3 regions of the Streptococcus fryi genome follow, and region 2 is predicted to be linked to each of the others. Evidence: predicted binding sites of a transcription regulator. Region 2 holds the regulator's gene; each other region holds the start of a gene.
What was found. Region 2 encodes Rex, which represses fermentation and respiration genes when NADH is low (regulators of the CRP and FNR family bind a similar motif). Its sites were predicted from a motif close to TTGTGAANTANTTCACAA; they were not measured.

Region 1 (3,256 bases), on a different contig from region 2:
TCTATTGTGCGTTTGATGGGGTTATTTTGGGTATTGGCTTACCATTTCTTCAAAAATCACTTTACAGGTGGTTTTATAGGTGTTGATATTTTATTTACCTTATCAGGTTTTTTAATCACAGCTAATTGGTTAGACGAATATGCGACAAAGGAAAGTATAGACTTGATTCGCTTTGGACAAAAACGACTATATCGTATTTTGCCGCCTTTGGTTCTGATGATATTAATAGTGATGCCATTCACCTTTTTAGTGAAGCGAGATTTTGTTGCAGGTATTGGTCTACAAATCACATCAGCTCTTGGATTTACAACTAATTTCTATGAAATGATGACAGGTGGCAATTATGAGAGCCAATTTGTGCCACATTTGTTTTTACATACATGGAGCTTAGCGGTTGAAATGCAATTTTATATTGTTTGGGGCTTGGTGGTCTGGCTTATTTCCAAGAAGAAAGCGACATCTAATGAGTTCAGAGGCTTTGTTTTTGTTGTTTCGGCTGCTTTATTCACGATGAGTTTTTTGACAATGTTCGTTCAAGCCTTTCTTGTCGACAATGTTTCTTTGATTTATTTCTCTCCGTTTACCAGAAGCTTTGCTTTCTTTTTAGGAAGTGTTGTGGCTACAGTATCAGGTATAAAAGATACGACAGGTCGTTTTCGACGTCATGTTGTCCTATTTGATATTAAAAAAGTACTTGCAGGCATATCCCTGGCATCTCTTTTCTTGGTGATTTTAGGAAAGTTCCTTGATTTCACACATTTATTTACGTATTTACTTGGTTTTTTACTAGCAAGTCTTGTCACATCTGTATTGCTATATGCTGTTAGACTACTTAGTGATCAGACACAAGAGATTGAAGAACCATTTATATTAACGGTTCTTGCTGATTTGAGTTATGGTATTTACCTATTCCATTGGCCTTTGTATATTATTTTTGGTCAGATAGCATCGAATAGTTTGGCAGTTGTTTTGACGTTGATTTTTTCAATTGTCTTTTCTGGCTTGTCTTACTATATCGTTGAACCAATTGTTGCTGGTAAGACACCGAATCTATTAGGTGTAACGGTTGATTTTAAGGATTATTACAAGTGGGCTTTAGGTGGTCTCGGTTTGTTGTTGGTGATTACCTTAGGGATCACAGTGACTGCCCCAAAAGTGGGGGCGTTTGAAACGGATTTGTTGGTTAGTTCGCTGAATCAAGCTGACAATCGTTTAGATAGGACCCATACTCTTTTGGCTGGCGATGCAAAAGCGGTCAGTGATGTCCAGATTATTGGTGATTCGGTAACCTTGAGAGCTTCTGCGGCTATTGAAGAAATGTTACCTGAAGCGCGACTGGATGCTGAGGTTAGCCGTGATTTCATAAAAGCCTACGAAATTTTTCACAATGACATAAAAAATGATAGTTTATCAAAAACAGTAGTTTTGGCAGTTGGTGTTAATTCTGTCTATAATTACGAAAAAGATTTGGAGAATTTTATATCTGACCTGCCGAAAGGTGCTAGGTTAGTCATTGTAACGCCATATAATTCTGGTGATGGGAGAGTGCCAGAATTACGAAACTATGAAGTTGAGTTAGCAAAAAAATATAGTTATATTACGGTTGCTGATTGGTATAAAACGTCTTTAGCTAATCCAAAAATTTGGGCTGGGACTGATGGTGTTCATTTCTCGGAAGCAACACCTGATGGTGCGCGATTGTATGCAGAGACAATTCAAAAAGCCATCAAAAAGGCTTCTAAGCAGCCTGCAAAAGGTGAAAAATCAAGCAAAAAATAGGGGGTGTTATGATTGTGAGCGTCTTTGAAAGACGCTCCTGTCCCCTATATCTTTGTTTGATTTTATCAGAAACAAAAAGAAAACGCTTACAAATAAAAGTGAATATTCGTTTTAAACTTTGAAATAATCTGTAAAATGTACATTATTGACATAAAAATCAAAAATGAAAATCGACCTTATCGCTTGATATATAGGCTTTTTCAGAGAAATGAAAAATTTTCTCAAAAAAACATTGTGAAATCATTTACAAATGAAAAAAAGTAGGTTATAATAAAAGAGTAAAAAATTTGTGAAACCTTTAACAAAAAGGTTGCAATGGAGGAAAATATGGCTGAAAAGAAAGTAAGCGTAGAAGATAAAGTGCTAGAAGCTCAGCTTCATGTTAATGGTCTTGTTCAAAAAGGATTGGTAGCTCTTGAAGAGTTCCGTAAATTAAATCAAGAACAAGTTGACTATATCGTTGCAAAAGCTTCAGTAGCTGCTTTGGACCAGCATGGAGAATTGGCTAAGCATGCCTACGAAGAAACAGGTCGTGGTGTCTTTGAAGATAAGGCAACTAAAAACCTCTTTGCCTGTGAGCATGTTGTGAATAACATGCGTCATACAAAGACAGTAGGTATTATTGAAGAAGACGATGTGACTGGTTTGACGCTTATTGCTGAACCTGTTGGTGTTATCTGTGGTATCACACCGACAACGAACCCAACATCAACAGCTATTTTCAAAGCGTTGATTTCGTTGAAAACACGTAACCCAATCGTCTTTGCTTTCCACCCTTCTGCTCAAGAAAGTTCAGCCCATGCTGCGAAAATCGTTTATGATGCAGCTGTAGCAGCGGGGGCACCAAAAGACTGTATCCAATGGATTACTAAGCCGTCAATGGAAGCAACTTCAGCTCTTATGAAACACGAAGGTATCGCGACTATCTTGGCGACAGGTGGTAATGCCATGGTTCGTGCCGCATATTCATGTGGTAAACCAGCTCTAGGTGTAGGTGCAGGTAACGTACCAGCTTATGTTGAAAAATCAGCTAACGTCCGTCAAGCAGTTCATGATATTGTTATGTCTAAATCATTTGACAACGGTATGGTGTGTGCGTCTGAGCAAGCTGTTATCATCGATAAGGAAATCTATGATGAGTTTGTAACAGAATTTAAGACATATCATACATACTTCTTAAACAAAAAAGAAAAAGCTTTGCTTGAAGAGTTTTGTTTCGGTGTTAAGGCAAACAGTAAGAACTGTGCAGATGCTAAGTTAAATGCAGATATTGTAGGTCGCCCAGCGGCTTGGATTGCAGAGCAAGCAGGCTTTACAGTTCCAGAAGGAACAAATATTCTTGCGGCTGAAGTATCAGAAGTTGGTATCAGTGAACCTCTCACACGTGAGAAATTATCTCCAATCATTGCAGTTTTGAAATCAGAATCACGTGAAGACGGTTTAGAAAAAGCACGTCAAATGGTTGAGTTTGATGGCT
Region 2 (3,256 bases):
GTTTTGCAGTGTCAACTGGCTCAGCTTGTACTGCAGGCTTGGTAGAACCTAGTCATGTCTTAAAAGCCTTTTACGGCGAACAATCAAACAGACTCACTGAATCAATCCGTATCAGCCTATCTGAACTTAATACTATAGAAGAAGTTAATCAACTAGCTGATACCTTAACTAACTTATTAAAGAGGTGATTACATGGCATTTGAAAAAACAATTAGACCAACTGGAAGCCCAGTCAGCTATACTATAAGTCCCAATATCAAACGATATACCCTAAAGGATACTACATTTATGCAGACAAAGCTGGGTAACTACGAGTTAACACGCTTATTAGAAAAAGTCCCTAACAGCGGTGAAGGATTCTTACTCAAAATTGCCGTCAATAAAGATTTAACTGGTTTTAAATTAACCATTACAGACAAATCAGGACTCAAATCAGTTAATATTTTTAAGTCCGATGACCATAAAATCATTCAAGATAAATTTAACTTCTTAATGAACAGCCTTGTCGAACGTGACATTTTCATCAAAAATGCCGATTAAGCAAATCAATTGTCAAAATCATTATTTTTATCTATACTAGTCACATAATAATTTAATGAGAAGACAATCATATTAAAATGATCGCCTTCGGAGGAGAACTTATGATTGAGATTACTTATCTAAACGCCGCTAAGCAAGAACAAACACTCTCTTATCCAGACTACGACAGCTACCAAAGATCTCAAATGGCATGTAGTATTCCTATTGCTGACCATTATGAAGTCGTTAAACTAACCTTTAATGGTCATGAACTGGACTATAAAGGTACCATTGGTGGTGTCTATTACTTCTTAATCAAACAAGATTTAACTCAGTTTAACTAATAAACACCTCACCTTAAATTTATTAAGAAAATTGTTGCTTTTTTCACAAACTTTATCTAAAATAGAGTTAGGATATTTTTCACAATTTAAAAATAAATTTAAGCCAAGGAGTAACAAAAAGCAATGATTGATAAAACCATTCCTAACGCAACAGCCAAGCGTCTCTCACTTTATTATCGTATCTTCAAACGGTTTAATGCCGAAAACATTCAAAAAGCTAGTTCAAAACAGATTGCAGATGCTATTGGTATTGATTCCGCTACTGTTCGAAGGGACTTCTCCTATTTTGGTGAATTAGGCCGTCGTGGCTTTGGTTATGATGTTAAGAAACTGATGAATTTCTTTGCTGAAATTTTAAACGATAACGCTCTTACCAATGTGCTTTTAGTTGGTGTAGGTAATATCGGTAGTGCTTTGCTTCATTATCGTTTCCATGAGCGTAACAAAATGCAAATCACAATGGCATTCGATACTGAAGATCACAAACTAATCAATACCACAACGCCCGATGGTATTCCTATCTTTGCTATCACACAGCTCAAACAAAAACTTGCTGAATCAGATATCAAAACAGCTATTTTGACAGTACCTAGTGTCAAAGCACAAGAGGTCGCTGATTTGCTTGTGGATGCTGGTATCGAGGGTATTCTCTGCTTTTCACCAGTTAACCTTCAATTACCACCACATGTTGTCGTTCAGTATGTTGATTTGACCTGTGAGTTACAGACCCTACTTTACTTTATGAACCAAAAATAGTATGATGATAACTGCTTTTATAGAGTTCATCATCATAACATCTAACAGATTAAATGCAAACAGGTTAACATCTCCTTAAACGACCTTGTTAACCTGTTTTATCTTTTAAGGAGTAACTATGTCTAAACCTATTATTGGCATCACTGCCAACCAACGTCTAAAACGTGATCTAGATAATATTCCTTGGGCTTATGCTCCTGCAGGATTTGTGGAAGCTATCAAAAAAGCTGGGGGTATTCCACTTCTTTTGCCTATCGGCGACGAAGAAGCTGCCAAAGAATATGTGAATATGGTTGACAAAGTCATCTTGACAGGTGGCCAAAATGTTGATCCTCAATTTTACGGAGAAGAGAAAAAAGCGCTCAAAGATGACTATTCTTTGGAACGTGATCTCTATGAAATAGCCATTATTAAAGAAAGCCTCAAGCAAAATAAACCTCTATTCACTGTCTGCCGTGGTATGCAACTAACAAATGTTGTTTTAGGGGGCAACCTTAATCAACACATTGAAGATCATTGGCAAAGTGAAGAACCTAATGTGCTTACACAAACCATTAGTATCTCAGATGATTCATCTCTTAGTAAAATTTATGGAACAGAGACTAAAATCAATTCTTTTCATCGTCAATCTATAAAAAAATTAGCTGACGGCTTGAAAGTTATTGCTCGTAGCCCTGAAGACGATACTATTGAAGCTATTACTTTTGAAGACCCAGATAAGCATTTCTTAGGCGTTCAATGGCATCCAGAATTTCTTTGCCATACACGTGATATTGATCAAGCTTTGTTTGATTATATCGTGAACGAGCTCTAAAGCATATCCGTTTCTTCTCTGAAACTATAATAACTTTTTCGACCAACGATGATGTGATCTAGGAAGACAACTCCTAAGTCGTCACATGATCGTTTTATTTTTTCAGTAAACTCTAAATCACTCTGACTCGGCTGACATAATCCTGACGGATGATTATGAACAACAATTAATGAGGTGGCCATCGTCCGACATGCATAATGTAAAATTTCTCTTGGTTCTGCAATAGACCGTCTCACTGTACCTATAAAAATCGTCTTTTGTTCGATAATGCGATTTTGAGTATCAAGATACAAGGCGACCAAATGCTCTTGTTTTTCATGACCGATTTCAAGCATCATCTTGTTGGCCAGACGCTCACTACTTAAAATCCGTTCTTTCTGGCTATATTCAGCTGAACGAATACGCTTAGCTAGTTCTATCATAGCTTTAATCTCAATGGACTTAACCGGTCCAATACCAGACAATTGTTGTAATTCCTGTAGCGAAAGATGCTCCAAGTCGGCTATACTGTTTAACTTTTTCAAAATTGCATTGGCAAGATTGAGTACATGTTCTTTTTTACTACCAGTTCTAAGTACAATAGCTAATAATTCTTGATTGCTTAATTGCTCTGCCCCTTGACTGAGCAAGCGTTCTCTAGGTAACAGTGCTTCTTCATTCCATTCAATACAGTACATATTCGACCTCCATCTTACTATTCGTAATTAGTTAGAAAATAGTAGTAAACCATATCACGAATCTACAATGGTAGCAAAAAATCGTCTCATCGCTTTAACAGAGATGAGACGAACATTGATTATGTTAAGGCTAAGAATTTTTCTTG
Region 3 (3,256 bases), on a different contig from region 2:
AGAAGGCACGATAGCAGAACCAGCAGAGTCAGACTATCTTGATTTATCGTCTCTCAAATGGACAAAACTGGAAAAACAAGCACCTCAACCAGTTCCAGAAGAAACAAAAACCAACCGTCAAGAAGGAATGAACATAGAAGCCATCCAGCAAGGTGATTTTTCAAGCATAGCAGGTCTATGGGAGAATGCTCAGGGTAAAAGAGTAACGATTCAGTCGGATGGTTTTGTCACATATGATGGGATAGAACATACCTATTTTGTGGATGTTGAAAGAGCCAGTATATCAGAGACAGGTGTTTTAGGTGCAGCTATTACCTATTATAACCCGACCAATAAACCAGTGGCATCAGGTAGTGTTCCGACAGTCTTTGTGCCTAAAGGCGCTGTGATTATGTCAGTTGCTGATGGTGGTACAGATAGCACCGACATTAACAGAGATAGATTCTTTAGCGCACAATATGTGATGCCGTCAGATATCTTGGCACAAGAAGTTTATTATCGTGTAGACTAGCTTGACTAGGGAGGTCTTTATCAGACAGCTGACTTTAACTCCTAGTCTTCAATAGCAATAAAACCATGTTCATTATAACGAACATGGTTTTTTAAAGTTTATGTTTAAATCAGATTAAGCTGGGCTGATATCGTTTTCGATGATGACTTTAAGAGCATTGTTTGGTCCAGCATTCTTAAAGATATCGTAAGCTTTCTCGATTTCAGACAGTTTGAAGTGGTGTGTTACCATTTGAGTTGGATCAATCTTACCAGATTTCACAACGTTTAAGAGCATTTCTGTTGTGTTGGCATTAACCAAACCTGTTGATAGTGTGATGTTTTTAATCCATAAGTCTTGAATGTCAAATGATACTGGTTTACCATGTACACCAAGGTTGGCAATGTGTCCACCAACAGAGATGATTTTTTGTGCCACGTCAAATGTTGCTGGATAACCAACACATTCCATTGCAACGTCAACACCACGACCATCAGTCAATTCAGCAATCTTAGCTTTGATTTCTTCGATATCTGAAGAGCAAATAGTATCTGTCGCACCAAAGCGTTTCGCAGCTTCAAGGCGAGATTCTGATAAGTCAATCATGATGAGCTTAGCTGGTGAATAGAATTGTGCAGTCAAGAGAGCAGCTAAACCGATTGGTCCAGCACCGATGATACATACAGTATCTCCAGGTTTCACATCAGAAGATTGAACACCGATTTCAAATGATGTTGGGAAGATGTCTGACAACATAACAAGGGCATCATCTTCAACTGTTTTTGGTGCATGATACAAGCTACCATCAGCATGTGGGATATGGACATATTCTGCTTGTGTACCATTGATAAGGTGACCTAAAATCCATCCACCTGTCTCACAGTGTGCTGGAAGGCCACGTTTACAGTAGTGGCAGACGTTACAAGACGTGATACAAGAAACGATAACTTTATCACCTACTTTGAAGTTATTAACAGCAGAACCTACTTCTTCGACGATACCGATACCTTCATGTCCCAAGATATGCCCAACTGGAGTTTCAGGAACGTCACCACCCAAAATGTGAAGGTCTGTTCCACAGATTGTTGTTTTAACGATACGCACAATGGCATCTGTCGGTTTAACAATCGTTGGTTTTGGATGTTCTTGAAGTTCGATACGTCCTAATTCTGCAAATGTTGCTGCTTTCATAAAAGTTCTCCTTTTGGATATTGTTAATTTAATAACAATATTGTAACAGAAAAAGTAATCGCTTTCAATGATTTTTTGCTAATTTTTTTATAAAATATGAGAAAGTGACCTCATTAAAAAAGACATCCCCTCTAAAATCAGACATGCTTGTGAATTGCTCACAATCAAGTTGATTGAGGAAATGTCAATTGTCTGAAATACTTTACCAGTTAAGGGTTTTTAATCATCTTCTTTTATCGTCTGAGTTACTCTTTTGAAGTCGTTTAAGACTGACAAGGCATGTTTTTCTTCAGTTTGTAATATGATTTTTATAAGATGACGGCTGTATATTTAATTATCTTAGAATCATCTAATACTTAACTGGTTTTCTATTTTTCAGAAAGCCCTGCGTAGTCTTTGAAAGTCAGTTTATCGTTTTCAAAACGAAGAGTCGTGGCAACGATATTTTCTTTCTCGTCTTTGCTAAACCATTGGGTGTACATGATTGTGCCACCATCAGCTAGACTGGTTTCTGCGACATGGGGAGTGCCGAATAGAGTAATCACATCACTCAATGATTGCCCTATATTTAGGGACTGGTAGTCGTTGAGCTTAATGTGGGAGTCATCTCGTCCTTCTAGAGTGGTAAATGATTTCTTGATGACTTTTTTGTCGGAGATTTCAAGTGTTAGCGAGGTCCCTTTATGGTTATGCCAGATATATTGGGTAGTTTCTTTATGACTGTCTATATTGCCCGTCTTAATACTTGTTGCAGGACCAAACATTTGTGTGACTTTGGCAAGTTCATCTGTCTCATTCTCTTGGTTAGCTAAATGAATACGATAAAAAATGTCAAAGGTAACTTGGTTTTGATCCGTTTGTACTGTTTGAAGAGTGGCTTGTTCTGAAGGCTTGCTGGTTTGGTCATTTGGGTGTTGACAGGCAACAAGGAGGAAAATAAGCGGTAAAACACGAAGATATTTAGCAGAAACCATAAACGCACCTTTCTAGCGAATTACTTATGCTATGGGAAATTTAAGATGAGATTGACTCAAATCAACGGTGATGGTGTAGTCGCTGTTGTCTCGGATAGTGTGTTCAAAATCAGTGGTGTAAAGAACTAATTTTAGGTGTTCTCCTTTTTTCAATTGATGAACGACAGGCTGAAGGTTTAGAGTGACGGTGAACCAGTCGTCAAGAGGGATTGCTTCAATAGTCATGAGTCCAGAACGGTTTTGCAGATTGAGGAGACCTTTTGTGATGACACGATGAGGGGCAGGTGCGAAAGGCAGTTCGTCTAAGTTATCGCGAGAAAAGCTTCTACCGTAATCAACAGTCTTAGGAGCAAGTGGACGTGGGAGGTTACTGAAGTGTTTCTTTTGCTCACTATCTAAGAGTTGGGCAGACAGAATAGCTTTTGGACTATCGGTTTTCAAGCGTAGGGAAAGGGTTGTTTCACCGTTGATAAGTGTGTCTTCTGTGACAGTCAAATCAAGAGTAATGGCATTTGCCTTACCACTAAAGAGGTCTGCTTTAAAGGTCTGGTAAGCTTTGCCATATCGCTCAAAATCAGCTTCTTCGTAGTGGTTTTGGATG

Region 1: the regulator Rex is predicted to act here: its motif matches at 2,012-2,029, upstream of adhE (bifunctional acetaldehyde-CoA/alcohol dehydrogenase).
Region 3: the regulator Rex is predicted to act here: its motif matches at 1,702-1,719, upstream of ACVRZH_RS06875 (zinc-dependent alcohol dehydrogenase family protein).

What each region holds. Positions count from the first base shown of each region.
Region 1 is NZ_JBRUGW010000001.1:84,496-87,751, forward strand. Features, by position in the region: gene ACVRZH_RS00485 (acyltransferase family protein) at 1-1,779, shown strand, start outside; gene adhE (bifunctional acetaldehyde-CoA/alcohol dehydrogenase) at 2,107-3,256, shown strand, end outside.
Region 2 is NZ_JBRUGW010000029.1:9,653-12,908, reverse strand. Features, by position in the region: gene ACVRZH_RS07900 (cysteine desulfurase family protein) at 1-188, shown strand, start outside; gene ACVRZH_RS07895 (DUF1831 domain-containing protein) at 193-540, shown strand; gene ACVRZH_RS07890 (DUF4649 family protein) at 642-863, shown strand; gene ACVRZH_RS07885 (redox-sensing transcriptional repressor Rex) at 987-1,619, shown strand; gene ACVRZH_RS07880 (gamma-glutamyl-gamma-aminobutyrate hydrolase family protein) at 1,738-2,433, shown strand; gene radC (RadC family protein) at 2,430-3,110, opposite strand.
Region 3 is NZ_JBRUGW010000022.1:25,404-28,659, forward strand. Features, by position in the region: gene ACVRZH_RS06870 (DUF6287 domain-containing protein) at 1-511, shown strand, start outside; gene ACVRZH_RS06875 (zinc-dependent alcohol dehydrogenase family protein) at 626-1,681, opposite strand; gene ACVRZH_RS06880 (DUF3862 domain-containing protein) at 2,050-2,655, opposite strand; gene ACVRZH_RS06885 (Xaa-Pro dipeptidyl-peptidase) at 2,680-3,256, opposite strand, start outside.